DNA from 2 places in the Ferdinandcohnia sp. QZ13 genome. Region 2 is predicted to be linked to the other one. Evidence: predicted binding sites of a transcription regulator. Region 2 holds the regulator's gene; the other holds the start of a gene.
What was found. The regulator Rex, encoded in region 2, represses fermentation and respiration genes when NADH is low (regulators of the CRP and FNR family bind a similar motif). The targets are predictions, from matches to a motif close to TTGTGAAATATTTCACAA.

Region 1 (19,242 bases), on a different contig from region 2:
GTTGAAAAGTTCCACGCAATTAGAAATGGACGATTTGCTTTCCAAGGACGATTTGTATAGGCTGCTAAAATCTCATAAACCGCAATAACACCCATGTAGATAATCGAGTTTGCAAAGATGTGTCCAAACGCATATGTTAGATTTTTCGCAAGCATTGGATCAATTGTGATACTTGGAATAAATAGATTTATAAGGTTCATAATTAGAACAGTTGCTCCCGCAATTAATGCAGTGGTGTTTACAATTGAAACCATTGTACTAGCTACGACAGCCGCTGGCGGACCATAGCCTTTTTCCTTTCCAAATACAATTGACCAGCCTAACCCTCCGCCTAAGCTTCCATATTGTTTAATAATTGCTCTAGCTACATCTAAGTTTAGTAATAAAAATCCTACACCGAGAATAAGCATACCGCCCAAATAAAGTGCTGCTCCCGTAACTGCCCATCCACCAGCAGAGATAGATGGTAGCGGATATAAGAATGTCCAAGCACCTGCAAAGTCAAACACGAATATTCCTACTAACACCATGACGACTCCGATGATAAAGGTTATGAAATTCGTGATTAGAATACTTTTGCTTAATTGTACATATTTACTAAGGAAGTACCACATAACAGCAGCTGCAGCTAATGCAGCTGCACCAATCATACCTGTTCCATGGACAGTCATGATTTCATAAAAAAATCCTGGGTCTACATCAATCATTTTTCCTTGTGCAAGAAGCATCAAAACTCCAAATACCATCATTGATAAAATGATTAACCCACCTGCAAATAGATACAGAGCAATCGTTTTGTTTCGGTAGTTATTTGTCGCTCCCATTGCAATATTAGTAGACATTGTTAACCCCCTCCTTAATTTGTTACGACAATTTCACCAATCATGAGATGGTGACCAAGTCCACAGTATTCCATACATAAAATTTGATACGTACCAGGCTCCGTGAATGTGTAGAAAACAGTGTTTGTATAATCTGGCATTGCCTGGGTTTGTGCTAATAAATTCATGTCTTTGTCGTAGATTCCAAAGCCGTGGTTAACATCTGTGCTGGTGATATCAAATTCGATTGGTTCCCCCACTTCGAATTCAGTTTGGCTCATTTTCCAGCCGAATTGAACAGCTTCCACATCAACAATAACTGGATTTTCTTCTTGTCCATATACTGGTCTTTCAAACGGAAGATCTTGCAGTGTAAAATAAGTTGCAGTTCCAAATACAACAAGTAAAGCAATGAAATAAATCGTTCTAAAGCGGTACCATTTTTTCTGGATTGAATCATACTCTCTTCGTCTATTTGTTTTTAAGACAACGGTAATAAAAATAACGGTAATTAAGGTCATTAAAATAATAGAAAGATACCAAGCAGCTGTTTGGTACAAAAGAACCCCCTCCTAAATTCTCTGTTCAGCATGATTCTCACATAATGTTCAACCTTAAATCTGTTAAGTTTGTCACAAAATGGGTGGAAAACGGAAAAAGACACATTCTTGTCAAGAATGCATCTTTTTTTTGGCTCTTTTCTATAAGATTGTTGTAATTAACTTAAAGTTTATTGGTGGAACTAGAGGGATTTCCGCTTCTGACACTTGCTTTCCGCGGGCGATCCGCAAGCCTCCTCGCTCGTGCCTCGCTGTGGGGTCTCGCTTGGCTCGCTATTCCCGCAGGACGTTGAGTTTGCTTCCTTGAAACTGCACCGCACGAAGAAAATGCCTGCATTTCCGAGGATTCGTGCCATCCGCTCCAATCCCTAGAGGGTGCACCTATGTGTCAATAACACTTGTTAACGCCCATATCAAAATCAACATAGCTGCAAGAACAGCCTTTTTTATTTTTATTTAATTAAATAGGTTGACGCGAGCATTAGAAAGGAAATAAAGATAGTCGTTAGGACCCACAACCAAGCTAGTTCCATATTCCCACTATCAATTGCAACATAGATTGCTGTTGGCAATGTTTGTGTTTTACCTGGTATATTTCCAGCAAACATGAGGGTTGCACCAAATTCACCAAGTGCACGAGTAAAGCTTAAGATCCCACCTGTGACAATTGCTTTTATTGATAATGGTATGGAAACGAAAAGGAATATCCGAAATTCATCTGCACCATCTGTCCTAGCAGCATCCTCAATATCTGGGTTTACGGATTGAAAGCCTGTTTTCACAGATTGATACATAAGCGGGAACGCCACGACAGTAGAAGCAATAACTGCTGCCCACCAAGTGAACATAATTGGTTGACCCGTTACTTTTTCAATAAATGTTCCAACAAAACTATTTCTTCCAAATATCACAATTAATAAAAAGCCTACTACTGACGGGGGAAGAACAAGCGGCAGCATGAATAATGTTTCAATAATGAGTTTTCCTTTAAATTTCCTACGGGACATCCATTTCCCTGTGACCAAACCAAGCAGTAAGACAATACAGCCCGCGGTAATAGCAATGGATATTGAAAGTTTAATAGGTGACCAAAATAGCTGTTCCATGACTTTGACCTCAATTGTTAAAAATTGTTCATAATTGATATATTCCTTATTTTACAAGCATTTTGAAGCAATTTTACACTAAGTGTGATTTATTATACATCGCAGTAATAACTAACATTATATTATTTTATTAAAAGTAATTGTTCAAAAGGAGGATGAAAAGGACCAAGAATTTCAAGGCGGTGCAGCTTTGAGTACCGGAGCGTATGCAGTTAATACGTGAGGAACGGAAAAGCAAGCCAACGCAGAAATTCGATGTGTCATTTTCACCGGACTTTTTGAACATCCTCTTAACCAAGTATAGCATTCCTGCTTAGGAAGGTGGTACCTATGAGTCAATTGACATTACAAAAAGCAAAAATATCAGATGAATTAACAGAGCTTATGAAATCAGCTAATCACGTCATCCAAATAGAAAAAGGAACGTATTTATTTCGGGAAGGTATGAAGGCTTCCGAACTTTACCTCATTCTTTCTGGGCGTGTAAGGGTTAGCAAAGGAACGTCTGATGGAAGTGAATTATCCCTTCGAGTTTGTAGCCAAAATGAAATCGTTGGAGAGTTGACATTATTCACCGATCAGCCGAAATATTTATTTGATTGTCTAGTTTTAGAAGATAGCGATATTGCTGTTATTCAAAAGGATGACTTAGAACGAAAACTTTTTGAAAATACGAATCTTGCATTTGAATTTATGAAATGGATGAGTGATCATTTCCGAAAAACACAAACGAAGTTTAGAGATCTTGTTTTATTAGGTAAAAAAGGAGCTTTATATTCCACCTTAGTTCGCATGACCAATAGTTATGGTGTTCACAAACAGAATGGAATCTTAATAGACTTACACTTAACGAATCAGGAGCTTGCCAATTTTTGCGCTACCACAAGAGAAAGTGTAAACCGCATGCTGCATGAATTGCGTGTACTAGGGGTCATTTCTGTCACCAAAGGCTATATTACGATTCACGATCTGGCATTTATTAAAAAGGAAATCCAATGTGAGGATTGTCCAGCAAAGTATTGTAGCATTGAATAAAGGCGCTACAAAGACCCATGGGGATCCCATGGGTCTTTTGGGTTCTAGGACAGGTGCTAACCGTCCTCAAATACAAAAGCCAATCACTTTTGAAGGATTGACTTTTTTCTGCATGTTCCTATTTACCAAACCTTTATTGAAGTGTTTTTTCTTTTTTACGAAGTGCTTCTGGGATATATACACAGAATGGTTCGCTCTCCATGTAATCTCCAGTCATCGCATATGCACGAGAACGTGATCCACCACAGACATGTCTGAATTCACATACCCCACACTTCCCTTTATACTTATCTGGATTACGCAGATCTTTAAATATTGGAGATTCACGATAAATTTCAGCTAGTGGTGTCACACGCACATTTCCGGCTTTTACAGGAAGTAATCCACTCGGATATACATCTCCTATGTGAGAAATAAAGACAAATCCATTACCATCGTTTACACCTTGAGGCGCTCTTCCTAGTCCATCAATTTGGCCAGTTTTCCCCTTCATAAGTGCATCTTCATAGCGAATTTGTTTATCCGTATCCTTCGTCTCACGCAGTTTTGATTGAATCACAACCCGACGATAATGCTGCGCTGCTGTTGTCTTTATATCGAATTTAACACGTTTACTTAAATCATACAACCAACGGAAAACCTTTTCGTGTTCAACTGGAGAGATCATATCGGTTTCTTTACCACGACCTGTAGGTACAAGGAAAAAGACGCTCCATAACACACAATCAAGGTCCTCAACCAATTTTGCCATTTCATCTAAGGCATGGACATTATATCTTGAGATGACCGTGTTGATTTGTATTGGTATTTCAAGTTCGTGTAAATATTTGATGGCTCTCATTGTTAAATCAAAAGAACCTTTTGTTCCGCGAAAATGGTCATGAATTTCGTCAGTTGGTCCATCTAAGCTAAAAGCCCAACGTGCTAAGCCTACTTCTTTTGCCTTTTGAATGGCCTCCTTTGTAACATTTGGTGTTGCACTTGGTGTCATTGAAACACGGACACCTTTTTTAACCGCATAATCAGCAATATCATATACATCGGGGCGCATTAATGGGTCCCCACCTGTGAACACTAGCATTGGATTATTCATCTCATATATTTGGTCGATTAACTTTTTACCCTCTTCAAAGGAAAGTTCTCGAGGGTCTCTCGTATATTGTGCTTCTGCACGGCAATGTAAACATTTTAATTGGCAAGCTCTTGTAAGTTCCCAAATCACAATAAATGGGTCTTTATTATAGTCTCTTTCAAACATGAGGCAAACCTCCTTTGTTAATGTCCACATTTTAACACTATAAAAAAGTGAATAATGTGAGGTACATCACAGGTTAAGGAGGTGTTTGAAAATGTTCACAAATTAGGAAAAGCGCAAGCGCCTTGGTCAGCCCCGACAAGCATAAGAAAAGCCGGCGAGAAGGATGCCTTTTATCCTTCTTGACGGATTGGCTTATGACCTCGAGGGGCTAGGCGCTGGAGCTAGACATCAAAACTATATGAATAGTAAATTGAAGAAATATTATGTGAAGAAATGTTACATGTAATTGAGGGTTAAAACAATGGCTACAAGTAAATTTGGAGCCCCCAAGAGGAAAAATAGATAGGAATATCGAATTCTTTTTTTGCGGTCTCGTTTGGTTTCGGTGTAGTAATTTGCTCTTGCCCGATCTCCACTGATAAAAGAATCAGAAACGATTCCCGCAAGCAGGAAACAAATAATCCCTAGTGTCCCAGAAATAACTGAATATGTTTCAAATTGTTGAGTAGACAAACCAATGATTAGTAGAAGTCCAGAGGTTAAAATACCTAAAATTAAGCCTACTCTCAAACATGATCCCTCCTTTTCAAAATATCTAGTTTTATTCCTATTTTATCGTACTTTTCCGATAATTATGATTGTGTAAAGTAAAATTAATAATGAAAGCCAATTTACTGTGGATGTTAAATTGGCTTTTGCTGTACTTTTTTATATTCATTTTGGTCATTGATATTTTCAAATTCCATTCCTTTCAGTTGAAGGTCATGGTTGGTTACGAATTTAACATGGGAAACGTCTAATAAATCGCTCATTTTAAAATGTTGAATTTTTAGCAACTTCTCTATTCTCTTTGCAACCCTACTATGGTAAACAGCGATTAAGGGCTGTTGGCGATCATTGATAACCGGAACGACAGCATCAATCCTTGGGTCATTTGTATAAGTGATTAGTTGCTTTACAAGTTCATCAGTCACAAAAGGGGTGTCACAAGGTAAAACTACAAACCAATCTGATGGTACTTTTTGCATGGCGGTGAGCATACCAGCAAGCGGTCCATTCCCTTTATATTCAGGTAAATCCTGAATTACTTCTACTGAGGTTTGATGTTGAAATTGCTCTACTAATGTGGGATGACTTACAATGATAAGCTTTCTCACATTCTCCTCCAACGCCTCGATAGCATATTCATAAAAGAATTTACGATGAAATTTGGCAAACGCTTTATGGCTCCCAAATCTTCTTGACTCTCCACCGGCTAAAAGAATACCTGTGATTTTTGATTTATCCATCATGAAACTTCCTTTTACTTTTTTCATCATAGTAGCACGAAAGGAACAGTCTTCCAAATAAAACTTTTCCAATTATAAAAAAAGATGTAGACTACGTCGAAAATTGACATTGCCTACACCTTTCTCGATATTAGAATCTTGATTAATTTTTATTTTTTACCGATTGCAACGCGCCATACATCCGGGCCTTGTTCAAGGTATTCCCAAGTGAATTCATTACCGCGTTCCATCATGAATTGATATTGGAGTGGTCGTGGATCATGGTCATTTGTTAGCTCCATGATTTCACCTGGTTGTAAACTATCAAATGTTCTAAAAATTGTAGGGTGCTTATCCTTCGGTGCGTAATCTGGTGCATTTACTTTTGCTGCAAATACCATATTTACATTCCTCCTTTTGTTTTATGGGTCCATTGTATCTAGTCTCTTCAGTAATTGTAGTGAAACTTATCACTATGTACGTATGTTTTTAATCATATGTCTAAAAAAATATGCGATAATGATAGGATAGAGAATCTTTAAACGCCACGTAAACATCTTGCTATACCTCATGAATTGTGGAGTCAAAAAGAATAAACGAGGTGAAAGATGAAAGAATTTGTTGGTACATGTAAGGAATGTGAGAAAGAAATTTATTGTTTAGATGGATTTATTAATGGTGTTGTTTTAGATGATAAAAATGGCATACTTTGCTTTGATTGTGCCGAAGAAAAACAAGTTGACTAAGTTAGGAGAATTTCTCCTAGCTTTTTTTGTGTCGATTTTTTGAACATTGATTTTGTTTTTCACTACCTATGATGTATATCACAGTTTTAAAAACGAGGATTGCTACACTAAATACAGAGTTGCCTTAGGTAATGTAAATCAAAAAAGGAGTGAGCAAGATGGGGACAACATCCATTCGTGAACAATTGAAAGGAGTTCCCTTGTTTCGGGAATTAACCTCTGAAGAACTTAATCCAATTGTTGAAATTTCACAGTCACGTTTATATAAACAAAAAATGTTTATTTTTATGCAAGACGATCCACTTGATCGTGTGTTTTTCATTAAATCCGGAAAGGTAAAAATTTATAAATCTGATATGCACGGGAAGGAACAGATTGTATCCGTACTTGAAGCAGGAGAAATGTTTCCACATGCTGGATTTTTTCGAAAAGGCCGATATCCAGCACATGCCGAAGTAATCGAGGAATCGAACATTATCTTCACCCCCATTGATCGATTTGAAGAAATATTATTAAAAAATCCTGAGCTTTGCATCAAAATTTTTAAAGTGTTAGGTGAAAAAATCATCGACCTTCAAAAGCGACTGGAGGAACAAATCCTACTAAATACACAAGAACAAATTATCATGCTTTTACTTCGTTTATGTAGAAGCAATGGAGAAAAGATCGACAATCGCTTTAAGCTAACTACTCAATTTACAAATCGTGAACTTGCTAACATGATTGGTACAACACGTGAATCAGTAAGCAGGACAATTTCAGTATTGAAGAAGAAACATATCGTAGACATGACTCCTGATGGATATTACCTATTAGATCATATGAAGCTACATGATGAGATTTTTTAGCCCTAAAGGAAATGGTTCCTAGTCTTTGATTTCACTTCATTTTTTCTGACACTTGTGATTCAGGTCACATCGTTTCTCATTGAAAATGATTATCATTAAGTTATAACCGTTATATAAGGGGGATTTCAATCATGGATTCAAAAGTTGTAGAGGTAGATGTTAGGGAAGATCTTAAAAATAAAATTGAGCCTTTCCAAAAGATTATGGAGGCGGTTAAACCTTTACAGGATGGAGATATTTTCATTTTGCACGCACCTTTTAAACCGACTCCTTTATTTCCAATTTTAAAAGCAAAAGGATTTTCAAATGAGGCAGAGCAAATTGATAAAAAACATTGGAAGGTTACCTTTACAAAAAGAGGTGACAAGTAATGCATTTAGATAATCGAGGTCTTGAGCCTCCCACTCCAATGATGAGGACATTGAAAGCTCTCGAAAAATTAAATAAAGGCGACACCTTGACGATTATCAATGATCGCCGACCTATGTTCTTGTATGAACAGCTGGATGAATTAGGCTACAAACATACGACAGAACCATATCCTGATGGCGGCTTTCAAATTGAGATTACGAAGTAAGGAGCTGGTTGCCAATGATGCCTCAATTATCAAATGAAACCGATATAAGGCTGCCACTCTCCTTTATTATCTTTAGTGTTGTAGCCTTAATCACATCCCAGGTAATCCTCTTGTTTAATGGACATGTGGTCATTGATGGGAATTTTCGCACCTTTCCCCTTCTATCGTCTGCCCATTTATTGATACTAGGCTGGGCCTTAATGGTTGCGATGGGAGCCATGTATCAACTTGTGCCAGTAGCCTTTTTAACGCCGATTTGGAGTGTAAAATTTGGGTTTATTCAATTTTGGGTAACAGCAATTGGATTTGGTGGTTTTGGAATCACCCTTTCCTTCTCACCTACTTTGTCTATTTTTACAGGGTCACTTGCTGTTACTGGTATATTGCTATTTCTCGTACAAATGTTTATGACGATGAAAAAGCAAGCCAAGAAGAATATTTTAACTTTATTTGTTGGTAGTGCTCTCATTTGCTTACTACTCACAATCACACTGGGAATTCTGTTAATCGTCAATCTTGGAGCTGGAATCACAAATCTAAATCATCTTGCTGTATTAAAAAGTCATATTTTACTTGGAATTGCAGGTTGGTTTACCTTCTTAATTTTTGGTTTTTCTTATAAAATGGTCCCCATGTTTTCGTTAGCACATGGCTTTTCAATGAAATCCGCAAGATGGGTCTATATCGTGTATGGCATTGGCCTTATTGTTACTATTAGCAGCTTTATTACTGAGAAAAACATGTTATTACAGGCAGGGATGAGCATACTGTTTGCAGGATTCGCTCTTTTTTCTTACCACATTTCAACGATTATTAAGGCAAGATTGAAGAAAAAGCTGGATAAACCATTTACATTTTCATTAATTGCAATTGGATTTGGCTTAGTGATTCACTTGTTCGGAGCGATCCTCTCATTCCTACCAGGTTATTATGAGATGTATGGTGTACTTATTTTTCTTTACCTCTTCTTGTGGATTGCAAACAGCATTCTTGGCTATTTATATAAAATTATTCCTTTTCTTTGGTGGACACACAGGTACAGTAAGCTAATTGGAAAAAGAGATGTACCGACTTTAAAACAAATGATAGATGAAAAATTGGCAATTCCGATTTTTTCTGGCTTTGTTTCAGGTTGTCTCATCTTCGTTTTATCGATTGCAACCGGACAATTGCTTATTTTCTCGATCGGCCAAAGCCTTGTACTCGCTTCAACTTTATTTTTCAGTTATAGCATTTTGAAGGTACTTTTTAAATAAAGGGGAGAAAAATGATGGAATTAAGAGAGCAAATAATCGAACAGTTAAAACAAGTAATTGATCCTGAATTAAATATTAATGTTGTCGATTTAGGACTTATATATAAAATTGATATTAAAGAAAATAACAATGTCTATATTGAAATGACACTAACTACACCTGGCTGTCCCCTTCATGACAGCATTACAAGCGGTGTAAAGCATGCAGTTGCTTATCTTGAAGAGGTAAATGATGTTGAGGTATTAATGGTTTGGCATCCAGCTTGGTCACCTGAACGCATGTCAGAAGCTGCTATGAAGCAATTACGTCGTTAGGAAGTCGTTCAATTTCACATTCTGCGTTTGTTTCGTTATACTTTAAATAAGCTATTTCTCGAAAGGAGAGTTAACAAATGGATGAAGCTTTAAAAGAAAATATAATGGGGGCACTTGAACAAGTCGTGGACCCTGAACTAGGGATTGACATAGTAAACTTAGGACTTGTTTATGATGTAGATATGAATGACGCAGAAGTAGCGCAAGTTACAATGACTTTAACATCAATGGGTTGCCCACTTGCTGGAACAATTGCAATGGACGTTAAACGTGTCCTCACAGAATTACCAGAAGTAAAAGACGTTGATGTGAACATCGTTTGGAATCCGCCTTGGAACAAAGATATGATGAGCCGTTACGCAAAAATTGCATTAGGAATTAGGTAAGTTGATAAAAAAAGAACGTGTCGATCAGCCTCGACACGTTTTTCTCTTTTCATAAATGTTTTTTAAACCAGTCTACTGATGCGAGAAGACCTTCTCTTGTGACTTTGTGATCAGCACGTGTATCGGCAATAAAGGATAGGTCTTCATCTTTCCCTTTATATAGCGGTTGAATTTCTTGGTAAAATTCATACGTATATTTGAATGGAACCATCTTGTCTTTTTCACCATGCCAGAAAAACAATGGTCTTCCATTTAATTTTTCCGGTTGCAAGCTTAAATCATATTTCTTTAATTCAGCATATTTTTCTTCTAATTCTGTATCTGTGAAAGGAAGTTCAATGTCATGTCGCTTCAATTCCTCAATTTGCCCACGACAAAATTCCTCGTAATATGGGCTCCCCATGAGGCTTACCGCAGTCTTAATCCATGGATATTGGGTCAATGCTCCAAGGGTTACGATTCCTCCCATTGAAGTTCCCGCAACACCAATTCTCGTCTCATCAACTAAACCTTTTCCGACTAGTTCATCCTTGATCCTTTGAAGTTCTTTGATCTCATTGATGACTATATCCCAGAATTTAAAATTCATTTCAAGTTCTTCAAGACCCTTGTATCTTTCTCCATGATAGTCTGCTTCAGGCAAAACCACACGAAATCCTTCTTCTGCATAAAGATATGCATAGTGTAAATTATGTTCCTTTGCACTACCAAATCCGTGAACGAACAGAATGAGCGGAGCTTTTTCGTCTTTTATCTGATTTTTTGCAATATGTAATGCCGGAATATCTGCTATTTTAGTCTTTTCAACAATAACCATTCTTTATGTACTCCTTTAATAAAAACTTTGAGACATCTTCTAGTGTACCACTAATTGGTAGTTAACTTAAAAAGTTTAGCTTTTTCAATTGACGATTTTTTTAATATCTGTTTAAGTAGAAGAAAGAGAGCAGAGGAGATATTTATGACAAAACAACATTTAATTGCACTAGACTTAGATGGTACTTTACTAAAAGATGATAAAACGATATCAAAAAGAACAAAAGAGGCTATCATAAAAGCAAAAAAGGCCGGTCATCAGGTTATGATTGCGACAGGAAGACCTTTCCGTTCGAGTTCCATGTACTATCAAGAACTAGGTCTTACAACACCCATCGTTAATTTCAACGGAGCTTTTGTCCATCACCCTCTTGATCAAAGTTGGGGTGTCTATCACGACACACTTGAATTAAAAACCGTAAAAGAAATTGTTGAGGTTGCCGATACCTTTCGCATCAAGAATATCCTAGCAGAAGTGATTGATGACGTGTATTTTCATTATCACGATGATACGATGTTAGATATTTTTGGTATGGGTAAACCGAATATCGAAACAGGCGATTTACGGAAAATTTTAAAACGTGACCCTACTTCACTTTTGATACATCCTGACGAAGAAATTGCAGATAAGATTCGAGAGTATCTTTCTGAAATGCATGCAGAAGTGGTCGATCACCGCAAATGGGCTGCACCTTGGCATGTCATTGAGATTGTTAAATCAGGTTTAAATAAAGCGGTTGGTATTCAAAAGGTAGCAAATTATTTTCAAATTCCAAAAGACCGAATTATTGCCTTTGGTGATGAAGATAATGATTTAGAAATGATTGAATATGCTGGACATGGAATTGCAATGGGTAACGGGATTGATGAATTAAAAAATATTGCAAACCATGTGACAATGACTAATGAAGAGGACGGAATTGCTCTTTATTTAGAGGAAGTATTAAAATTAGAAAAATAAGAAGGAACCGGTATGAAGATCCGGTTTCTTTTTTGATTAATTCTAACCAAAACATCCAGAAATAATTACCTTATATATTCCACTTCAAAACTTCAAACAATATGATTAGCGCCTTTTAAAAGCGCACTTCTTTTAAAGCTGTTAAAGGGGGAATTTACGGATGGGTAGTAATAAATCAAAACGATTTGTTCATCAAGGTGCAGAAGCTGTTCAACAACATGCTCAGCGCTTTCCTTACCGTTCAACTCTAGCTGAGGCAGAAGCAAAGAAAAAGCAAAATGTCGAAAATTCATCACTTGGAGGAATCTAAAATGGGGAACCGTTTATTCCAGAAGGCTCGTGAAACTGTAGAAGTTGCAAAATTAGCAAGCGCGGGTCAAAGTGATACTTCCTTACAGGATGCGATTTCAGTCGCAAAAAATGCACTTTCTTCTGCTTATGCTAACTCTACAACAGCCGAAAAAGAACAACTCCGCGAATTACAAAATGAATTAGACCAACTTCAATAAGTGCTAATTCAAAAAATGGGTCAGACATATCGTCTGACCCTTCCCCTTTTTATTGGAACTGTTGAAGTTTTGCATGATATAGGTTTGTGATCGAGCCATCTTTTGCACTTCTTTCATATAAGTGAAGGATCAATGCTCCATTTGTAGGGATTTTATCCTTTGGAATGGAAATTTTGATTTCAAATGGTGCCCACGCTGGTGCACCTTCAGATGCCATTTGAACCGTTTCAGGAACCACATAATCATGCCCATCCTCGACAGCATAGAAGAATGTTGCTTCAAACACTCGTACTTCTCCAGTTACTGTGTATTCCCCATTTTCTCCAAGTACTTGAACATTGCGGAATGCCGTATTCCCTTCTTCAGGTATTGTCAAACTTTGTTCTGACTGTAATGCATTTGCTTCGATTTTTTGTCCATTTACTTGTGAAACAGTAAGGAAAGTAGTTGCTTTATATTCACCAGGAGCAAGTCTAGTTCCATCGTTTGATGTGTAATCCCATGGTTCTTCCCAGACTTTTTCTTCACCTGGTTTTAACTCCATCTCTTCAATCATTTGAATAAACATTTTATCAATCGAATAGCGGTAAACTTCCTTTCCATTTGGATCCGTCACAACAATTTCATATTTTTGACCACTTGGAATGGTCACTTTCACGGAATTGTCGCTCGTATTTTTCAATGAAATTTTAAAAGTTGCTTGGTTTTCCTCAGTTTGAATAGATAGGTTTGTTTGAAGTTTTTCAACCACGTTCGCATCACCTCCAGGTTCTTCACCCTCTTGTTCTGGTGGTGTTTCTGATTCTACTTTTTCATCGCCCCCTGCATTTACAGGAAGAGCATCTTCTTTTGATGTTGTACCACATCCTGATATGATAAATAAACTCATTACAAATAGTAAGACTACTAGAAGGCATTTTCTCATGTTTGTCACCCCTTTACCTTATATGTCGATAGATTCCTTAAAAAAGTTACTACTCTTTACGAAATAATCCATAGACTCCTACCGTTTGTACAATATTAGTAAAGGCATGAGGGTCAACTTCCTTTATAATACGCTCCAAGTCATATAATTCATACCTTGTTAAAACAATCATTAGCATATCCTTTGGTTCGCTCGAAAATGCTCCTTTTGCTGGAATCACCGTAATTCCTCTCACTAACTTAGAATGAATCGCTTTTTTCAATTCATCTGCTTTTTTCGTTACTATCATCGCCGATACCTTTACATGACTCGTATGGACTGTATCAATCACCCTTGTTAGCACATATAAGGCAACAAGGGTATATAAGGCTTTTTCCCAACCAAATAAGAAGCCTGCTGTAATGATAATTAGTCCGTTTAATGTAAAAATATAAGTACCAATCGGCTTATCTTTTGACTTTGATAACACAAGCGCGATGATATCAAGACCACCAGTTGAGGCCCCCCACTTCAAGGTTAAGCCGATTCCTATTGCTTGAATGACAGCACCAAATACAGCATTAAGTAAAATATCATCTGAAATTCGTTCAAGTGGTATTATCGATAAAAATAAAGTCGTTAAAGCAACAGATACAAAGCTATATAGGGTAAAGGCCTTTCCTACCTTTTTCCAACCTAAAATCGCGACTGGAATGTTTAATAGCAGTAAAATGACCCCTGTTGAAACATGTAAAGGGGTATAATCTCCCAGAATTCTAAACAATAGCTGGGATATACCGGTAAATCCTGAAGAGTATACGTCAGCTGGAATTAAAAATAGATTTAAGGCAGCTGCATTTAGCAATGCACCGATTATCACAATAATTACTTTTTTCATTTCTCTATAAACCATGCTAATAGTCCTCCTGGAACAACATTCTTCAATCGAATTGGCAATTTAGTTGTCATACAAAATTTTCCCACACTTGTTGTATTTTTATCCAATTCTCGCTACACTTACAATAGGCAAGTTTGTCTTTCAAACTTGACCACGAAAAAAGAAGGTGAGACTTTTGACCGTTAGAATTCTTACTGATAGCGGTAGTGACCTACCTCTTCAATTTTTTGAAGAAAACAATGTAACCTTATTCTCCTTAGGAGTTCATCTAGATGGGCAAGATTACGAAGATATTGCGACAATTAATCCTGTAAAAGTATTTGAAGCGATGCGAAATGGGAGTGCTCCAAAAACATCTCAAGTTCCGCCACACCGTTTTAAAGAGGTTTTTACTGAAATTGCAAAAGAAAAGCAATCTGCTGTGTACATCGCCTTTTCATCACAATTGTCAGGAACCTATCAAACAGCCGTCATGATGAGTGAAGAAGTAAAAGAAGAATACCCAGACCTTGATTTAACGATTATTGACACGAAATGTGCATCACTTGGACAAGGTCTTGTTGTGAGAGCAGCCGCGGAGTTAGCGACCAAGGGGGCTTCAAAGGAAGAAGTCGTAAACCTTGCTAATTTTTACAGCACCCATATGGAGCATCTTTTCACGGTTGATGATCTTGAATATTTGGCACGCGGAGGACGAATTAGTAAAGCATCTGCCTTTGTCGGAGGACTTTTAAATATTAAGCCTCTATTAAATGTCGAAGATGGAAAGCTTATCCCGCTTGAAAAAATCCGTGGAAAAAAGAAAGTGTATAAACGAATTGTTGAGCTTATGGAAGAACGCGGAGTGGATTTTTCAAACCAGACAATTGGGATTAGCCACGGCGATGTGGAAAATGAAGCACTTGAATTACAAAAACTTTTTGAAGAAAAATTAGGGTGTAAATCTTTTTATATGAATGTGATTGGTGCTGCAATTGGTTCACATGCAGGACCAGGAACAATCGCGATTTTCTTTTTAAATGAGCTGCCAAATCGCTAATTTTACATAGTTTGAAAAACGACTGGATATCCTAATTTCGAAGTAAAGTTCAAAAGGAGGATAAAAAGGACCAAGAAGTTCGAGGCGGCGCAGTTTTGAGTAGCGGAACGTATGCTGTTAATACGTGAGCAACGGATAAGCAAGCCAACGAAGAAATTCGATGTGTCATTTTTACCGGACTTTTTGAACATCCTCTTGAAAGGATTGAAGGGAGTGTACATGTATGCCAAAAACTAGTGATAATGATAAAAAGGCACAAGATAATAATGCGTTACGCCATGAAAAAAATATGATGAGAGAAAAAAATCGTCAGGCAGGCAAACATCAATATTCAAAGAAGACAGATCATCTCTAAAAAGCAAAAACTGTTGCGCCTTGGTCAGAAACTAGAAAACTGGAGACACCTACAAAGAGGCGTCTTTTGCCGCTGAAGGAGGAGTTGAAGTTTCTCGAGTTTCTAGGCGCTTAAGCTGGACGTAAAAAACGCATCGGTCATTACAATGAACTGCCCCCTGTCAAGTAGACAGTGGAAATAATAAAAAATGACCTAAGCGGCTTTAGCTCTATATTCCATAGGGCTAAGGCCGTTTAGCCGTTTTTGATATCTATTGTGATTATAGAAATATATATACTCGTCTATCGCTTTAGATAGTTCTTCAAATGTAGCGTACTTATGCAAATAAAACTTCTCGCATTTGAGTGTTCCCCAAAAGGATTCCATTGGTCCATTATCTATACATCGTCCTACTCTAGACATGCTTTGAACCATCTTCGCCTTGTTTATTCTCCGTTTGAAGCCATGAGATGTGTATTGAAAACCACGGTCACTATGAATAAGAGGATGGGCTCCATCCAACAACTTGGTAGCTTGGTCAAGAGTATTGAACACAAGTTTATTGTTATTTGAATGTCCTAATACATAACTTACAATCGATCCATCATATAGATCACGAATAGCGCTTAAATAGGCCTTCTTTGATGTTCCATATTTAAATTCCGTGACATCAGTTACCCATTTTTCATTTGGTTTTTCAGCCGCGAACTCCCGATTTAACACATTCTCCGCAATATGTTGAGGGGTAGAGTGCTTATAACGTTTCTTCTTTTGACGGATGACAGACTGTATATCAGCAACTTTCATCAGTCTATAAAAACGTTTGTGGTTGAAGTTTTGCCCAAGTTTTCGATTAATGGTCATCATCATTCTACGATATCCATAGATGCCTTCTACTTCTTCATGAAGAGCTTTCATCTCTTTAATAATTTCTTCATTCTGAAGTTCCCGATCAGAAGGAGTACGCTTTAGCCACTTATAGTAAGCAGCCCGTGTAATACCAGCGACATCACAAAGTAACAAGATGCTTAGATTTTCTTTCTTATGAAGTTCCTGAATCGCGATATACTTGTCCTCAAATCGAACTTGGCTTACTTTCGCCTCCTTTCGATCTCCTCTAACTTTTTTAAAAATAAATTCTCTGCACGTAAACGTTCATTTTCTCTTTCTAACTTTTTCATCTGAAGCTTTATTTTCTCTTCTGAAGTTAATTCAGCTTCTTCTTTTTTCCTCCCACGCTTATCTTTAAGCGCTTCATCTCCACCCTCTTCATACTTCCTAACCCACTGGTACACTTGTTGATAAGAGACCCCATGAGTCTCAGCTGTACTTTGATAATCTTTTCCGTTCTCTAAGCAATCAAATACAATTTGAATCCGTTCATCCCAAGTAGTTTTTCTACCTTTGGTCATAGAGCTCGTCCTTCCCTTCGACGTATCGTTTAAATCTCTATGACTATTATACTTGTTAATCCACTGCCTGAGGACGGAATCATTTGATATTTCATACTTTCTAACAACTTCACGTAATGAAAAATTACCTGATAGATAATCATTTATTGCTGAAAGTTTTAATTCCTTTGTATATGGTTTCCAAGTTGCTGATTCTTCGAGACCTTCGGTACCGTATTTATCGAATTTATATTTCCATTCATAAATAGAAACCACATTCACTTTATACTTCTTAGCAAGTTCACTTATTGAATATGTCCCGGCCTCCCACGCTTTTAAGATCTCAAACTTATACTCCATAGTTAAAGCTCTTTTGGACATAAAAATACTCCCCTTTAGTAGCCAGATTTTTATTTTTTAACCTGTCTACCTAAAGGGGAGCATATCACAACCGATGCGTTTTTTCGTTCCTATTCTTTTTTGAAATAGGTCCAGCCGTCTTCTTGGTATACTTTTCCTTCTTTCATTAGCTTACCAAGTGCACGTTTAAAAGCTGCTTTACTCATATCAAATCTGGCTGAAATATCATCAGGACTGCTTTTATCCCAAAATGGCATCGCTCCTCCACGACTTTCCATATACTGATAAATCTTATCCGCATCGTCTCCCATGATTTCATGACCTCTACCAAGCAAGGATACATTTACAGTACCGTCTTCCTTTACATCAATAATTCGACCTTGTACCTTTTCTCCCATTCTCGGCTCTCTTGTCCGTTGACTTTCATGAATAAAGCCTAGAAACCCTTCCTCTGAAATCATAAATGAACCAACCATTAATAATCGATACACTGTCCCTGTTATGTTTTTATTAAAATCCTTTCTTGTTGCCGGCTTTGATATCGAACGAATAACATCTTCAGTTGCGGGCTTTCCAAAGAGTCTACCATTTTTATCTGTTCGCAGGGTTACATACAGTTTGTCTCCTGGCGTTGGCCAAAGGTCCCATACTTCATGTAAATCGTCCTTCGAGACAAGAATATCCTTATTAATCCCGATATTAACAAAAGCCCCAAGTTCATGTTTGATTTCAACTACTTCAACCCAATCATATGAACCGATTTGAACAGTCGGTATTTTCATGGAAGCAGCTAGTCTCCCCTGATGATCTTGAAATAGAAAGACCGTTACATCTTCATCTGGGTCAAACTCGTCTATTATTTCATTAGTATGTAGTAAAACATCTTCTTCACCGTTTGTTAAAAAATAGCCAAATGGGGCATCTCTATCAACACGTAATGTAACTACCGTACCTGGTTCTAATGTATTCATTTATTAAACCTCTTTCTTCTGTACTTTCTTTGTCATTACATAGTATAGACGTTTGGGACCACAATTTACTAGTATAGTTTTGGAAAAAGTTGTTCAAATTGCTAAGATTGTCTATAATCAAGGCAAATATACTTTTTTTGGAGGTTGGCAATGGCAAAGGATAGCTCATTCGATATTGTGTCAAAGGTGGATTTGCCTGAAGTAACAAATGCAATTAGTATTGCAAAAAAAGAGATTCAAACCCGGTATGATTTCAAAGGTAGTAAAAGTGACATAACACTTGATAAGGAAGAACTTGTCTTGGTATCTGACGATGAGTACAAACTTGAGCAATTGAAGGATGTCCTTATCAGTAAGATGATTAAGCGCGGAGTTGCAACTCGTAATATCGATTACGGGAAAATTGAAAATGCATCTGGCGGAACTGTTCGTCAACGCGCGAAACTCATTCAAGGCATCGACAAGGAGAACGCGAAAAAAATTAATACAATTATTAAAAACAGCGGTCTTAAGGTGAAGAGTCAGGTTCAGGATGATCAAGTTCGTGTGACAGGTAAAAGTAGAGATGATCTTCAACAAATTATCAATTTAATTCGTGAAGCAGATTTGCCGATTGATGTACAATTTATCAATTATCGGTAAGAAGAATGCAGCGGACTATTTGGCCCGCTGCATTTTTCTATTCAAAAATATAGCTTAGCACGTCTAATGCTTGATCAACCGTTTCGACGGTTACGTTTGCTTTATTCGATAACTCTTTTAATGGATGAATGAGTGAGGTTGGTCTCACGATTATTGTGGGCTTATTCATTGTAATCGCAGCACTTGCGTCCATTGCTGTATTCCATTGTTTGTATTTTTCCCCGAATAACGCAATAACAACA
Region 2 (12,482 bases):
ATATTTTACTAACACACGAAACTTTAGGTTTCGTTTTTTATTTTGTTGAAATAGATTAAAATTTAGTATTTACCACAACATTTAATGTTGTGGTTTTTTCTATTTATGGGAAAAATATTTTTTAGTAAGAGTCAACAAGAAGATACCATAAATATTAGAGGGAGATTCAAAGAGTACATTTTAAAATTAAATGAAGATGAAATTGGGAGAAGTGCTCTACCCAAATCCTCTTCATCGGAGTTATGAAGGGGAAAAGAAGTGAAGAGTTTCATCCAAATCCTCTTCATCGAGCTTATAAGTCACAAACGCATCGATCACACCACCGAAAAGGTCATCATCAAGCTAATGAAGACCCAAACGCACCGAGCCCGACATCGAAAAGGTCATCATCAAGCTAATGAAGACCCAAACGCATCGAACCTGACATCGAAAAGGTCATCATCAAGCTAATGAAGACCCAAACGCATCGAACCTGACATCGAAAAGGTCATCATCAAGCTAATGAAGACCCAAACGCATCGCGCCCGACATCGAAAAGGTCATCATCAAGCTAATGAAGACCCAAACGCATCGAACCTGACATCGAAAAGGTCATCATCAAGCTAATGAAGACCCGAACGCAGTCAGCCCCACTGAAAAGTCCTTCATCAACACAATGAAGTCCCGAACGCAGCCACCACCACTTCCAAAGTTTCTTCGTCCACCTTATATGAATCCACCACATCCATCCCATCGCCTTCAAAAACTCATTTATTTTGCATCTTTTTTTGCTGATTTGATTGAAATACGGTAAACTTATAATATTGTATAAAGGTCCTTAGGCGATGTCCTAAGGCTTTTTTTCACTACCGCATGAACATCTTTTTTGACATACATATTGGGAGTGACCTTAGATGGCTTTGCAGGATGAATTTTACTTTATTGATCAAATCAAACCGAAACGTACATCTCAATCTGGCTTAATAGCAGGGATTGGTGATGATGCTGCACTTTTTCGACCAACTTCAAATATGGAACAAATCATATGCATGGATACAATGGTTGAGGGGGTTCATTTCAATTCTCACACAATGAATCCTACCCAAATTGGATATAAAGCATTGGCTGTTAATATTAGTGATATTGCAGCAATGGGTGGAATGCCTACCTATTATTTAGTGTCTATTGCGATTCCAAAGGATTGGAATGAAGCCGATTTGTTATCGATTTACGAAGGGATGGCAATGCTAGCAGATAAGTATGAGATGGATTTAATTGGTGGTGACACTGTTTCGATTGCTGAAAACTTAGTGATAACTGTTACGGTTCTTGGTGAGGTAGAGAAAGGAAAGCACTTTTTACGAAGCCAAGCAAAGCCAGGAGATCTCGTTTTTGTGACTGGAACGGCTGGTGACTCAGCTGCAGGTTTGGATGTATTATTACATAAAGGGAACGACCATTCTTTTTCTAAAGTTGAGGAAACTTTAATCCGTAAACATCAATATCCGTCACCGCGAGTCGAGATTGGAAGACTCTTATCAACCTTTGAACGAGTCTCTTTAAATGATATAAGTGATGGTTTGGCTAGTGAAGCAAATGAGATTGCAAAGGCCAGCGGTGTTATTTTACAAATAGATGAAGATAAGATCCCATTTAGTGAAGCCATATTGATGCAGTATAAGGATCGTGCTTTAGAATATGCATTATACGGTGGAGAGGACTTTGAACTAGTTGGAACAATTGCTCCTTCTGATTGGGACATACTACAGAAAAAGGCAAGTGAAAATGGTTATATTCTATCGAAAATAGGAATTGTTTCGGAAGGTGGTCCAGCTGTATTTTTAAACCGAGAAGGGGAATTACAAAAGCTTGAGATGAAGGGGTATAATCATTTTACTAAATAAGGTGGAGTATATGGAGAAATTTGAGTTTATATCAAATACAGCCGAAGCGACGGAAAATTTTTCAGATAACCTAGCTGAGAAGCTTGAACCAGGTGATGTTATAACGCTTGAAGGTGATTTAGGTGCAGGGAAGACTACTTTTACAAAAGGCTTAGCAAAAGGACTTGGAATTACGAGAACGGTGAATAGTCCGACGTTTACAATTATAAAGGAATACCACGGGCGAATTCCTTTGTATCATATGGATGTGTATCGTTTGGAACATAGTGATGAGGATCTCGGATTCGATGAATATTTTGAGGGCGATGGTGTGACTGTTGTTGAGTGGGCACATCTTATCGAAGATCGGCTCCCAAAAGATCGGCTCACCATCAAAATTGAACATCAAGGAGATACAAAGCGTAAGATTACGGTGATACCAATCGGGGAAAGGTATCAACTTTTATGTGAGGAGTTATTTGGCGAATGAAGGTTTTAGCTATAGATACGTCCAATTATGTATTAGGGGTCGCGATTGTTGATGAAGAGAAAGTGATTGGTGAGGTCATTACAAACCTACCAAAAAACCACTCTGTTAGGGTGATGCCTACTATTGAACAGCTAATGAAGGAATGTGGCATAAAGCCTAAGGAGCTCGATAAAATTGTAGTAGCGATGGGACCTGGTTCATACACAGGGGTAAGAATTGGAGTCACAATTGCAAAAACATTGGCATGGTCTTTACAAATTCCGTTGGTAGGAGTATCAAGTTTAGAAGTGGTAGCAGCCAACGGCAGATATTTTAATGGCTTTATCTCTCCTTTATTTGATGCTAGAAGGGGTCAAGTATATACTGGTCTTTATCAATATGAAGGCAAGGCGTTAACTTGTGTGGAAGAAGATAAAATTATTTTATTATCGGATTGGCTTGAGGAGCTTAAAAAGAAAGAAACACCGGTTCTTTTTATTGGCAATGATTTAGTTATCCACAAGGAACAGATAGAAACAGATTTAGATCAACTTGCATATGTTGCACCATATACAGATTGGAACCCAAGACCAAGTGAGTTAGCAGAGTTAGGGTTGAAGAAAGAGCCAGTGGATGTTCATACATTTGTGCCAAATTATATTCGCTTGGCAGAAGCTGAGGCGAATTGGTTAGGGAAGAGGCAGGGGTAAGCATGGAAGATACCATTAATCAACAGATTTTGTTTCGCTTCATGACGTTAAATGATATTGATGATGTCATGAAGGTCGAGACATTAGCATTTACCGTCCCTTGGAAGAGAGAAGCATTCTATAATGAATTAGTCCATAATCAGTTTGCAAAGTATATTGTGATGACTGATAACGGCAAAGTTATTGGGTACTGTGGGATGTGGCTTATTTTAGATGAATGTCATATTACGAATATCGCAGTACTGCCAGAATATCGAGGGAAAAAGCTTGGGGAAGCTTTGTTGATGCAGGCAAAGCTTTTAGCGATGCAGCATCAGGCAGTTACGATGACGCTTGAGGTAAGAGTGTCCAATCACATTGCCCAAAACCTCTACAAAAAATTAGGCTTTAAACCTGGTGGAATTCGAAAAAATTACTATACAGACAATAATGAAGATGCACTAGTAATGTGGGTGAATTTAAATGAGTGATAATCAATTAATTATGGGAATTGAAACAAGCTGTGATGAAACGGCTGTTTCGATTGTACGAAATGGGCGGGAAATTTTATCAAATGTCGTAGCATCTCAAATTGAAAGCCATAAACGCTTCGGTGGGGTCGTGCCTGAAATTGCGTCAAGACATCATGTTGAGGCAATAACACTTGTAATTGAAGAGGCATTAAAGCAGGCTGATGTTCACTTTGAGGATATTGATGGAATTGCCGTAACAGAAGGACCAGGCTTAGTAGGGGCTTTACTAATTGGGGTGAATGCGGCAAAAGCAGTAGCATTTGCCCACGATATTCCCCTTTTAGGAGTTCATCATATTGCAGGTCATATTTATGCAAATCGCTTAGTGGAGGAGCTCGAGTTTCCATTATTAGCGTTAGTTGTGTCAGGTGGCCATACGGAGCTTGTATACATGGAAGAGCATGCATCCTTTAAGGTCATCGGGGAAACAAGGGATGATGCTGCTGGAGAGGCGTATGACAAGGTGGCAAGAACACTAAGTCTTCCATATCCAGGTGGGCCTCATATTGATCGGCTTGCTCATGAGGGAACCGCGACGATTGATTTACCAAGAGCATGGTTAGAAGAGGATTCATATGATTTTAGTTTTAGTGGGTTAAAATCAGCTGTCATAAATACTCTCCACAATGCGGAGCAGCGTGGGGAAACCATTGAACCAAAGAATTTAGCAGCTAGCTTTCAGGAAAGTGTCATTGATGTGTTAGTGACAAAAACAGTTAAGGCAGCGAAAGAGTATCAAGTTAAACAAGTCCTATTGGCTGGGGGAGTTGCGGCAAATAAAGGATTGCGAGCAGCTTTAGAGGATGCATTTTCGGAAGTGCCGGAAGTGAAGCTTATTATTCCGCCACTTTCGCTTTGTACAGACAATGCGGCAATGATTGCGGCTGTTGGAAGTGTCTTATATGAAAAAGGGAAACGTTCATCATATGCATTAAATGCAAATCCTGGGTTAGACATTGAAATTTAACTTTATTCTACTGAATAAAGTTAAGCCTCTGGCGGATGCCTCAGATTTTAAGAGGAACTTTATCGAACAAGTTCGATGAAAATCTGGGCGGCAAATACGCCAAGGCGTATTTGGTAGGAATAAAGTCCTCTTTAGATAAGAGGCTTTTTTGTTGATAAATAATCCACAGATTCACAGGTGTTGTGGAAAACTAGTATCAAATACTGAAATAACTAATGTGCATTTGTGGACACTTTATGTGGATAACCCTGTTGATGAGTGTGGACAATGTGGATAAGTCAGTGTATAACTCCATAATTGTGGAAAAAGAATTAAAAAATCCCCATCTAAAATCTTAGTTTAGATGGGGATAACCTTTTTATAGATGATAGGTGAAAAGTTCTATCCACTTATTTCGTGTAGAGATTCCCATTCCTCCATTAGGGCTTCAAGCTTAGCTGACAATTTCTTGTTCTCTTCATTAATGCGTTGAACTTCCTCATGGTTTTGATAAACTTCAGGATCACAAAGAAGCTGTTCATTTTCTTCCGTTTTTTCTTCAAGAGAGGATATCTCAAGCTCAATCTCTTCAATTCTCCGTTTACGTTGACGCTCTAGCTTCTTTAATTCCTTTTCTTGTTCATAGGATGTTTTTTCTTGGACTACCACTTTTTTATCAGCTTGTTTCTCTTGCGTTTCAAGCTTTGCTAATTCTTCCATTTCGAATTTCTTTTCAAGGTAATAGTCATAATCACCAAGGTATTCTGTCAGTCCTTGTGGGGATAATTCAAATACCTTCGTTGCAATCCGGTTAATAAAGTATCGGTCATGAGAGACAAAAAGGATGGTCCCAGGATAATCAATTAGCGCATTTTCAAGTACTTCCTTACTATCAAGGTCAAGGTGGTTTGTTGGCTCGTCAAGAATGAGGAAATTTGACTTTTCCATCATCAGCTTTGCAAGAGCAAGTCTCGCTTTTTCGCCACCACTTAGGGTAGAAACGGTTTTTAACACATCATCCCCTGAAAATAGGAAATTTCCAAGAACTGTACGGATTTCTTTTTCAGGTTTAAGTGGATATTCATCCCATAATTCATTTAACACCCGTTTATTTGAAGTGAGGTCTGCTTGTTGTTGGTCATAGTAGCCAATCGTTACATGTGAACCGAAACGAATCGTACCTTTGACATGCTCGAGCTTATCGATAACCGCTTTTAATAGAGTCGATTTCCCGATTCCATTAGGACCTACTAACGCAATACTATCTTCACGATAAATATTGAAATTGATATTTTTGATAATAGGCTTGTCTTTTTCATAGGAAACAGAGATGTCTTTTGCACTTAACACATCATTTCCACTTTGTCTTTCAATTTCGAAACGGAAGGAAGCAGATTTTTCATCACCTGATGGCCTGTCCATCAGCTCCATTCGATCAAGCTGTTTTCGTCTACTTTGAGCGCGTTTCGTTGTTGAAGCTCTGACTAGGTTTTTCGCGATGAAGTCCTTTAGTTTTTCGACTTCTTCCTGTTGTTTTTCATATCTTTTCAAATCAAGCTCATAGTTTTCAGCCTTTAATTTTAAATAGTTGCTGTAGTTTCCAACGTATTTAGTACTTGTGTGTCTTGAAATTTCATAGACCTGGTTAACGACTTTATCCAGGAAGTAACGGTCATGGGACACGATTAAGAGCGCACCAGGATAGCCTTGGAGATATTGCTCAAGCCAGGTGAGCGTGCTAATATCGAGGTGGTTTGTCGGCTCGTCCAGAATTAATAAATCAGGCTTCGAAAGTAATAGTTTACAAAGGGCAAGGCGTGTCTTTTGACCACCGCTCAAGCTAGAAATTTTTGTTTCGTAGTCTTCTTCTGTAAAATGAAAGCCGTGTAGAATGGAACGAATGTCGGCTTCATATTGATAGCCACCCCGTTCTTTAAAATCGACCTGGAGTTGATCGTATTCTTCAAGGAGTTTTTGATAATCAGCTGGATTTTCAAAAACAGAGGGGTCTCCCATTTTTACTTCAAGGTTTCGTAAGTCCTTTTCTAGTTTCTGTAAGGGTGCAAAGACGGTAAGCATCTCTTGCCAAATGGTAAGGGTTGAATCAAGTCCAGTGTCCTGTGCGAGATAATCGATTGTGACACTTTTTGGCTTAATAATTTCACCGCCATCATGGGACATCTGTCCTGCAATGATCTTTAGTAGAGTAGATTTTCCAGCACCATTTCGACCAACAATGGCAATGCGGTCGCGAGTTTGTACTTCTAATTTTATATTCGATAAAATAAGATCAGCAGCAAAATATTTTTTGAGCTGATTTACTTGTAGTAAAATCATACTATTTCACCTCTTGTTTCTAACAACAGTGTATCTTATATTATCTTAATAGAGCAACTGCAATGATAATGTTCACACACGTTTCAAAGACAGATGTGGTAAAATAGTGTATAGTTTATGGGAGGGTTCGATATATGACATCATTTACCCATTTTAATGAGCAGGGGCGAGCGAGAATGGTCGACATTACAGAGAAATCTGATACTGTTCGTACAGCGATTGCAAAATCAAGTATTACTGTAAATAAATTGATTTATGAGCAAATCATAAATAATGAGGTTCGCAAGGGGGACGTACTTGCGGTATCTCAGGTTGCCGGTATTATGGCAGCTAAAAAAACATCCGAGCTAATTCCGATGTGCCATCCGTTGGCATTGAAGGGCGTCGATATCAGTTTTAGTTGGACGACCCAAGATGAATATACTTTACATATTACCGTATCAGTTAAAACAAAGGGTAGTACCGGCGTAGAGATGGAAGCCCTTACGGCTGCATCAGTTTGTGCGTTAACTGTATATGATATGTGTAAAGCAGTTGATAAAGGCATGGTGATTGGACCAACCTATTTAGCTGAAAAAACAGGTGGAAAGAACGGAGATTTTAAAAGGCCAGTAGCGGGGGAATAAACATGAATCTGGAACAGTCAAAAATACCACAAGCAACTGCCAAAAGGCTGCCACTTTATTATCGATTTTTAAAAAACCTGCACGCCTCGGGGAAGCAGAGGGTATCATCTGCAGAACTAAGTGATGCAGTCAAGGTTGATTCAGCCACGATTAGGCGTGATTTTTCCTATTTTGGTGCATTGGGAAAAAAAGGGTATGGCTATAATGTGAATTATTTATTATCCTTTTTTAGTAAGACCCTTGATCAGGATGAATTAACGAAGGTTACGTTAATAGGTGTTGGTAATTTAGGTACCGCATTTTTACATTATAATTTCTCAAAAAATAATAATACAAAAATTGAGCTTGCGTTTGATGTGGATTATAATAAGGTGGGCAGTAGTATTGGTGGAGTCAAAGTGCATCATCTAGATGATCTTGAAAAAGAATTGCCTGATGATGTCACAGTTGCTATTTTAACAGTGCCGGTTGGTGTAGCACAGGCGATTACAGATCGCCTCGTAAATAAAGGGATAAAAGGTATCCTAAATTTTACACCAGCAAGGATCAATGTACCCGAACATATTCGAGTCCACCATATTGATTTAGCTGTTGAGTTACAAGCACTTGTTTACTTTTTAAAGCATTATTCGAATGAAGAATAGAAATATAATTTACACTTGTTGGGAGGTGACTCACTGTGGGAAGTCTTGGATTTGGTAGTATCCTATTGATTGTATTTGCAGCGTTACTAATTTTTGGACCGAAGAAGTTACCTCAATTAGGAAGAGCAGCAGGTAATACATTGCGTGAATTCAAAAACGCAACAAAAGGTTTAGCAGATGATGACGATGATGATGTTAAAAAGAATGAAACTACTGATGTGAAGTAATGATAGGATGAGTCACATGAACGAAAAAGAAATGTCCGTCTACGATCATATTGGTGAGCTACGAAAACGACTGATTTATGTAGTCGTTTTCTTCTTCATTGTTGCATTAGGAAGCTTTTTTCTTGCAGAGCCGGTCATTCTTTACTTGCAAAATGCGGAGGAAGCAAAGGAACTGACAATGAACGCTTTCCGTATGACAGATCCAATTAAAATATATATGAATTTTGCCTTTATTATTGCACTTGTTATCTCCTCTCCTTTTTTACTCTATCAGCTATGGGCGTTCATCAGTCCAGGCCTGTATGAAAAGGAAAGAAAGGTAACCTTGAGTTATATTCCGATTTCAGTAGTCTTGTTTTTAGTAGGGGTGTCATTTTCCTATTTCATTCTATTCCCATTTGTTGTGAATTTTATGACGAGGTTAGCGGACCGCCTTGATATTAATCAGGTCATCGGAATTAATGAGTATTTTCAATTTCTGTTGCAGCTGACCTTACCGTTTGGCTTTTTGTTTCAGTTGCCGGTAGTTGTCATGTTCCTAACCAGACTTGGAATTGTCACACCGATGTTTTTATCGAAAATACGAAAATATGCCTATTTCGTTCTATTAGTAATTGGAGGGCTGATTACGCCTCCTGAAATAATCTCTCATTTAATGGTTACGGTGCCGTTATTCGGATTATATGAAATCAGTATTCTTGTATCAAGAAGTGCCTACAGAAAAGTGCTAAAAGCGGAAATGATGGCAGCGAATAGTATGGAATAATAGAGAAAAGCGGAAGCGCCTTGCTCAGCCCCGACAAGCATAAGAAAAGCCGACGTGAAGGATGCCTTTTATCCTTCTTGCCGGATTGGCTTATGACCTCGAGGGGCTAGGCGCTGAAGCTAGACAATAAAAAATAACCTCGTTTTGAGGTTATTTTTTTTCCTTAGTCACTTTTTTTATTTTGAAGTGAAGGGTAAACATTCTAATTGCCACACCAAAGTCAAATGTTGCGACAACTGCAAGTAAGATTGTGGAAAAGTTCCAGACTGTCTCCGTTGCACTATTAATTGCAATATAAGTAAATAAGATTCCCATTAATGCGTAAATGATGCCCATCGCAAAAGGTGAAGTTCTTCGCATAAATTAAAAGCCCCCAATAAATGTCTGTTGCAGCTTCTCGGCTTGCTTCATGATCCTTTCTATATCATCTGCAAAAACCGTCTGAACCACTACAACAAATGTATTCATCGCTACATGTGCAAAAATCGGTACAATAATTCGTTTTGTTTGTACATAGAGGAATGCAAAGGTAAAGCCCATTGCAGTATAGATGAGGATATGTGTGAAATCCATATGTACAACCGCAAAAATTAATGAACTAATTAAGCCAGAGATGAAAAAGTTAAATTTTTTATATAAAGATCCAAAGATAATTTGGCGAAAAATAATCTCTTCAAGAATTGGACCAATCACCGAAACAACAATGACTAGCAATGGTAAAGATTTTACCAGTGTCAAAATTTCTTGAGTGTTCTCAGAGCCAGGCTCAATTCCAAGTAAATGAATTTCGATATTTGCCGCAACCACCTGGGCTGTCATGGCCATAAACACACCTGCAATCGCCCATCCAATTGCCTCACCTTTGGAGGAACGTCGTAAGTTCTGATGTCTCTCTCTCATATCTTGTCTTAATAAAAATAAAACAATAGGTAGTGCGGCGACAAAGCTAATAACAGTCCAAAGTGCAATAATTGTATTTGTAGCAGTGGCTGGGTCTAAGTTTTTTCCAACACCTAATGATAACAAGAGCGGAATTCCTAAAATCCCAGAGAACTGCATGACGATGTACGTTAAGATGACATACCAATATCTAGCTTTCATGAAAATCTCCTTTTTATAGACGAAATGATTGAAAATTGTCCACCTTTTGTATTGTAACATATATTCATTTCTATCCTTTAGTATAATGCAAATTCAAATTTTCATTGAAAGAAATTAGATTGTTGGTTTATTTTTCCTGTTTGTAACATAGGATAGGTAGGGTGGACAAATTTTGCATGCGAAAATGAATCATTTTTCCAAATTTCTATATTAAATTACTTGCAAAATGGCTAAAGATTATTTAATATAATAATTGTGTTAGCACTCAGGTGGTTTGAGTGCTAATAAGAAAACGAAACTATTATTTAAATTATTTGAGGAGGTCGTTTCACTTGTTAAAGCCATTAGGTGATCGCGTTGTTATTGAACTAGTTGAATCAGAGGAAAAAACTGCAAGCGGAATCGTATTACCAGATTCTGCAAAGGAAAAGCCTCAAGAAGGTAAAGTAGTTGCTGTTGGTACAGGTCGAGTTCTAGACAGTGGTGAAAAGGTAGCTTTAGAGGTTGCGGTTGGTGATCGCATTATCTTCTCAAAATATGCTGGTACTGAAGTGAAATATGAAGGTACTGAATACTTAATTTTACGTGAAAGCGACATTTTAGCTGTTATTGGTTAATAAAAAGCAGCATTTTATATCATAAGATTCATTTAATTTTTTGAGGAGGGCTTAATTATGGCAAAAGAAATTAAATTTAGTGAAGATGCTCGTCGCGCAATGCTACGTGGTGTTGATGCATTAGCAAATGCTGTAAAAGTAACTTTAGGACCAAAAGGTCGTAACGTGGTTCTTGAGAAAAAATTTGGTTCACCACTTATCACAAATGATGGTGTAACAATTGCAAAAGAAATCGAACTAGAAGATGCATTCGAAAACATGGGTGCTAAGCTTGTAGCTGAAGTTGCTAGCAAAACAAATGATGTTGCTGGTGACGGTACAACTACTGCAACTGTTCTTGCTCAAGCGATGATTCGCGAAGGCTTAAAGAACGTTACAGCTGGTGCAAACCCAATGGTAGTTCGTAGAGGTATTGAAAAAGCTGTAACTACAGCTGTTGAAGAATTAAAAGCTATCTCTAAACCAATTGAAGGTAAAGAATCTATCGCACAAGTTGCGGCTATTTCTTCTGATGACAAAGAAGTTGGCCAATTGATCGCTGAAGCTATGGAGCGCGTTGGTAACGACGGTGTTATTACAATTGAAGAATCTAAAGGTTTCTCTACTGAACTAGAAGTAGTAGAAGGTATGCAATTTGACCGTGGATATGCTTCTCCATACATGGTAACTGATTCTGACAAAATGGAAGCAGTTCTTGAAAATCCATATGTGTTAATTACTGATAAAAAGATTTCTAGCATTCAAGAAATCCTACCAGTATTAGAGCAAGTTGTTCAACAAGGTAAGCCATTATTACTAATCGCTGAAGATGTTGAAGGTGAAGCTCTTGCAACTCTAGTTGTGAACAAACTTCGTGGTACATTCAATGCAGTAGCTGTTAAAGCACCTGGATTTGGTGACCGTCGTAAAGCAATGCTAGAAGATATTGCAATCCTAACTGGTGGTCAAGTTATCACTGAAGATTTAGGTTTAGACCTTAAATCTGCTGACATCACTCAATTAGGTCGCGCTTCTAAGATTGTTGTAACAAAAGAAAATACAACAATCGTTGAAGGTGCTGGTGAGTCTGATAAGATTGCATCTCGCGTAAACAATATCCGTGTTCAAATGGAAGAAACTACTTCTGAATTTGACAAAGAAAAATTACAAGAGCGCTTAGCTAAATTAGCAGGTGGAGTTGCAGTAATCAAAGTTGGTGCTGCTACTGAAACTGAGCTTAAAGAACGTAAGCTTCGCATTGAAGATGCTCTTAACGCAACTCGCGCAGCAGTTGAAGAAGGTATCGTTTCAGGTGGTGGTACAGCACTTGTGAACGTATATAACAAAGTAGCTGCTATCGAATTAGCTGGTGACGAAGCAACTGGTGTAAACATCGTTCTTCGTGCATTAGAAGAGCCAGTTCGTCAAATCGCTCACAACGCTGGTCTTGAAGGATCTGTAGTTGTTGAACGCTTGAAAAACGAAGAAATCGGAATTGGCTTCAACGCAGCAACTGGCGAGTGGGTAAACATGATCGACGCTGGTATCGTTGACCCAACTAAGGTAACTCGTTCTGCACTTCAAAACGCAGCATCTGTTTCAGCTATGTTCTTAACAACTGAAGCAGTAATTGCAGACCTACCAGAAAAAGACGCTCCTGCAATGCCTGACATGGGCGGCATGGGT

Region 1: the regulator Rex is predicted to act here: its motif matches at 6,507-6,524, upstream of RGU12_RS05770 (DUF2249 domain-containing protein).

Annotation. Positions count from the first base shown of each region.
Region 1 is NZ_JAVIVW010000001.1:1,185,463-1,204,704, forward strand. It holds gene RGU12_RS05735 (cbb3-type cytochrome c oxidase subunit I) at 1-842, opposite strand, end outside; gene RGU12_RS05740 (cupredoxin domain-containing protein) at 857-1,381, opposite strand; gene modB (molybdate ABC transporter permease subunit) at 1,834-2,487, opposite strand; gene RGU12_RS05750 (Crp/Fnr family transcriptional regulator) at 2,818-3,522, shown strand; gene RGU12_RS05755 (TIGR04053 family radical SAM/SPASM domain-containing protein) at 3,656-4,780, opposite strand; gene RGU12_RS05760 (DUF5316 domain-containing protein) at 5,057-5,350, opposite strand; gene RGU12_RS05765 (molybdenum cofactor guanylyltransferase) at 5,464-6,069, opposite strand; gene RGU12_RS05770 (DUF2249 domain-containing protein) at 6,219-6,449, opposite strand; gene RGU12_RS05775 (hypothetical protein) at 6,657-6,794, shown strand; gene RGU12_RS05780 (Crp/Fnr family transcriptional regulator) at 6,953-7,642, shown strand; gene RGU12_RS05785 (DUF2249 domain-containing protein) at 7,774-8,013, shown strand; gene RGU12_RS05790 (DUF2249 domain-containing protein) at 8,013-8,219, shown strand; gene RGU12_RS05795 (hypothetical protein) at 8,234-9,475, shown strand; gene RGU12_RS05800 (metal-sulfur cluster assembly factor) at 9,490-9,789, shown strand; gene RGU12_RS05805 (metal-sulfur cluster assembly factor) at 9,867-10,175, shown strand; gene yjfP (esterase) at 10,225-10,992, opposite strand; gene RGU12_RS05815 (Cof-type HAD-IIB family hydrolase) at 11,137-11,952, shown strand; gene RGU12_RS05820 (competence protein) at 12,113-12,262, shown strand; gene RGU12_RS05825 (DUF3813 domain-containing protein) at 12,264-12,461, shown strand; gene RGU12_RS05830 (BsuPI-related putative proteinase inhibitor) at 12,511-13,386, opposite strand; gene RGU12_RS05835 (YitT family protein) at 13,436-14,278, opposite strand; gene RGU12_RS05840 (DegV family protein) at 14,439-15,302, shown strand; gene RGU12_RS05845 (DUF3941 domain-containing protein) at 15,526-15,657, shown strand; one part of gene RGU12_RS05850 (IS3 family transposase) at 15,850-16,766, opposite strand; one part of gene RGU12_RS05850 (IS3 family transposase) at 16,766-17,408, opposite strand; gene RGU12_RS05855 (CvfB family protein) at 17,498-18,358, opposite strand; gene RGU12_RS05860 (YajQ family cyclic di-GMP-binding protein) at 18,509-19,000, shown strand; gene RGU12_RS05865 (YtoQ family protein) at 19,038-19,242, opposite strand, start outside.
Region 2 is NZ_JAVIVW010000002.1:40,727-53,208, reverse strand. It holds tRNA gene RGU12_RS11880 (tRNA-Asp) at 1-1, shown strand, start outside; gene thiL (thiamine-phosphate kinase) at 894-1,883, shown strand; gene tsaE (tRNA (adenosine(37)-N6)-threonylcarbamoyltransferase complex ATPase subunit type 1 TsaE) at 1,894-2,352, shown strand; gene tsaB (tRNA (adenosine(37)-N6)-threonylcarbamoyltransferase complex dimerization subunit type 1 TsaB) at 2,349-3,041, shown strand; gene rimI (ribosomal protein S18-alanine N-acetyltransferase) at 3,044-3,511, shown strand; gene tsaD (tRNA (adenosine(37)-N6)-threonylcarbamoyltransferase complex transferase subunit TsaD) at 3,504-4,520, shown strand; gene RGU12_RS11850 (ABC transporter ATP-binding protein) at 4,902-6,836, opposite strand; gene moaC (cyclic pyranopterin monophosphate synthase MoaC) at 6,971-7,462, shown strand; gene RGU12_RS11840 (redox-sensing transcriptional repressor Rex) at 7,465-8,106, shown strand; gene RGU12_RS11835 (twin-arginine translocase TatA/TatE family subunit) at 8,142-8,333, shown strand; gene tatC (twin-arginine translocase subunit TatC) at 8,350-9,099, shown strand; gene RGU12_RS11825 (YdiK family protein) at 9,250-9,459, opposite strand; gene RGU12_RS11820 (CPBP family intramembrane glutamic endopeptidase) at 9,463-10,200, opposite strand; gene groES (co-chaperone GroES) at 10,533-10,817, shown strand; gene groL (chaperonin GroEL) at 10,875-12,482, shown strand, end outside.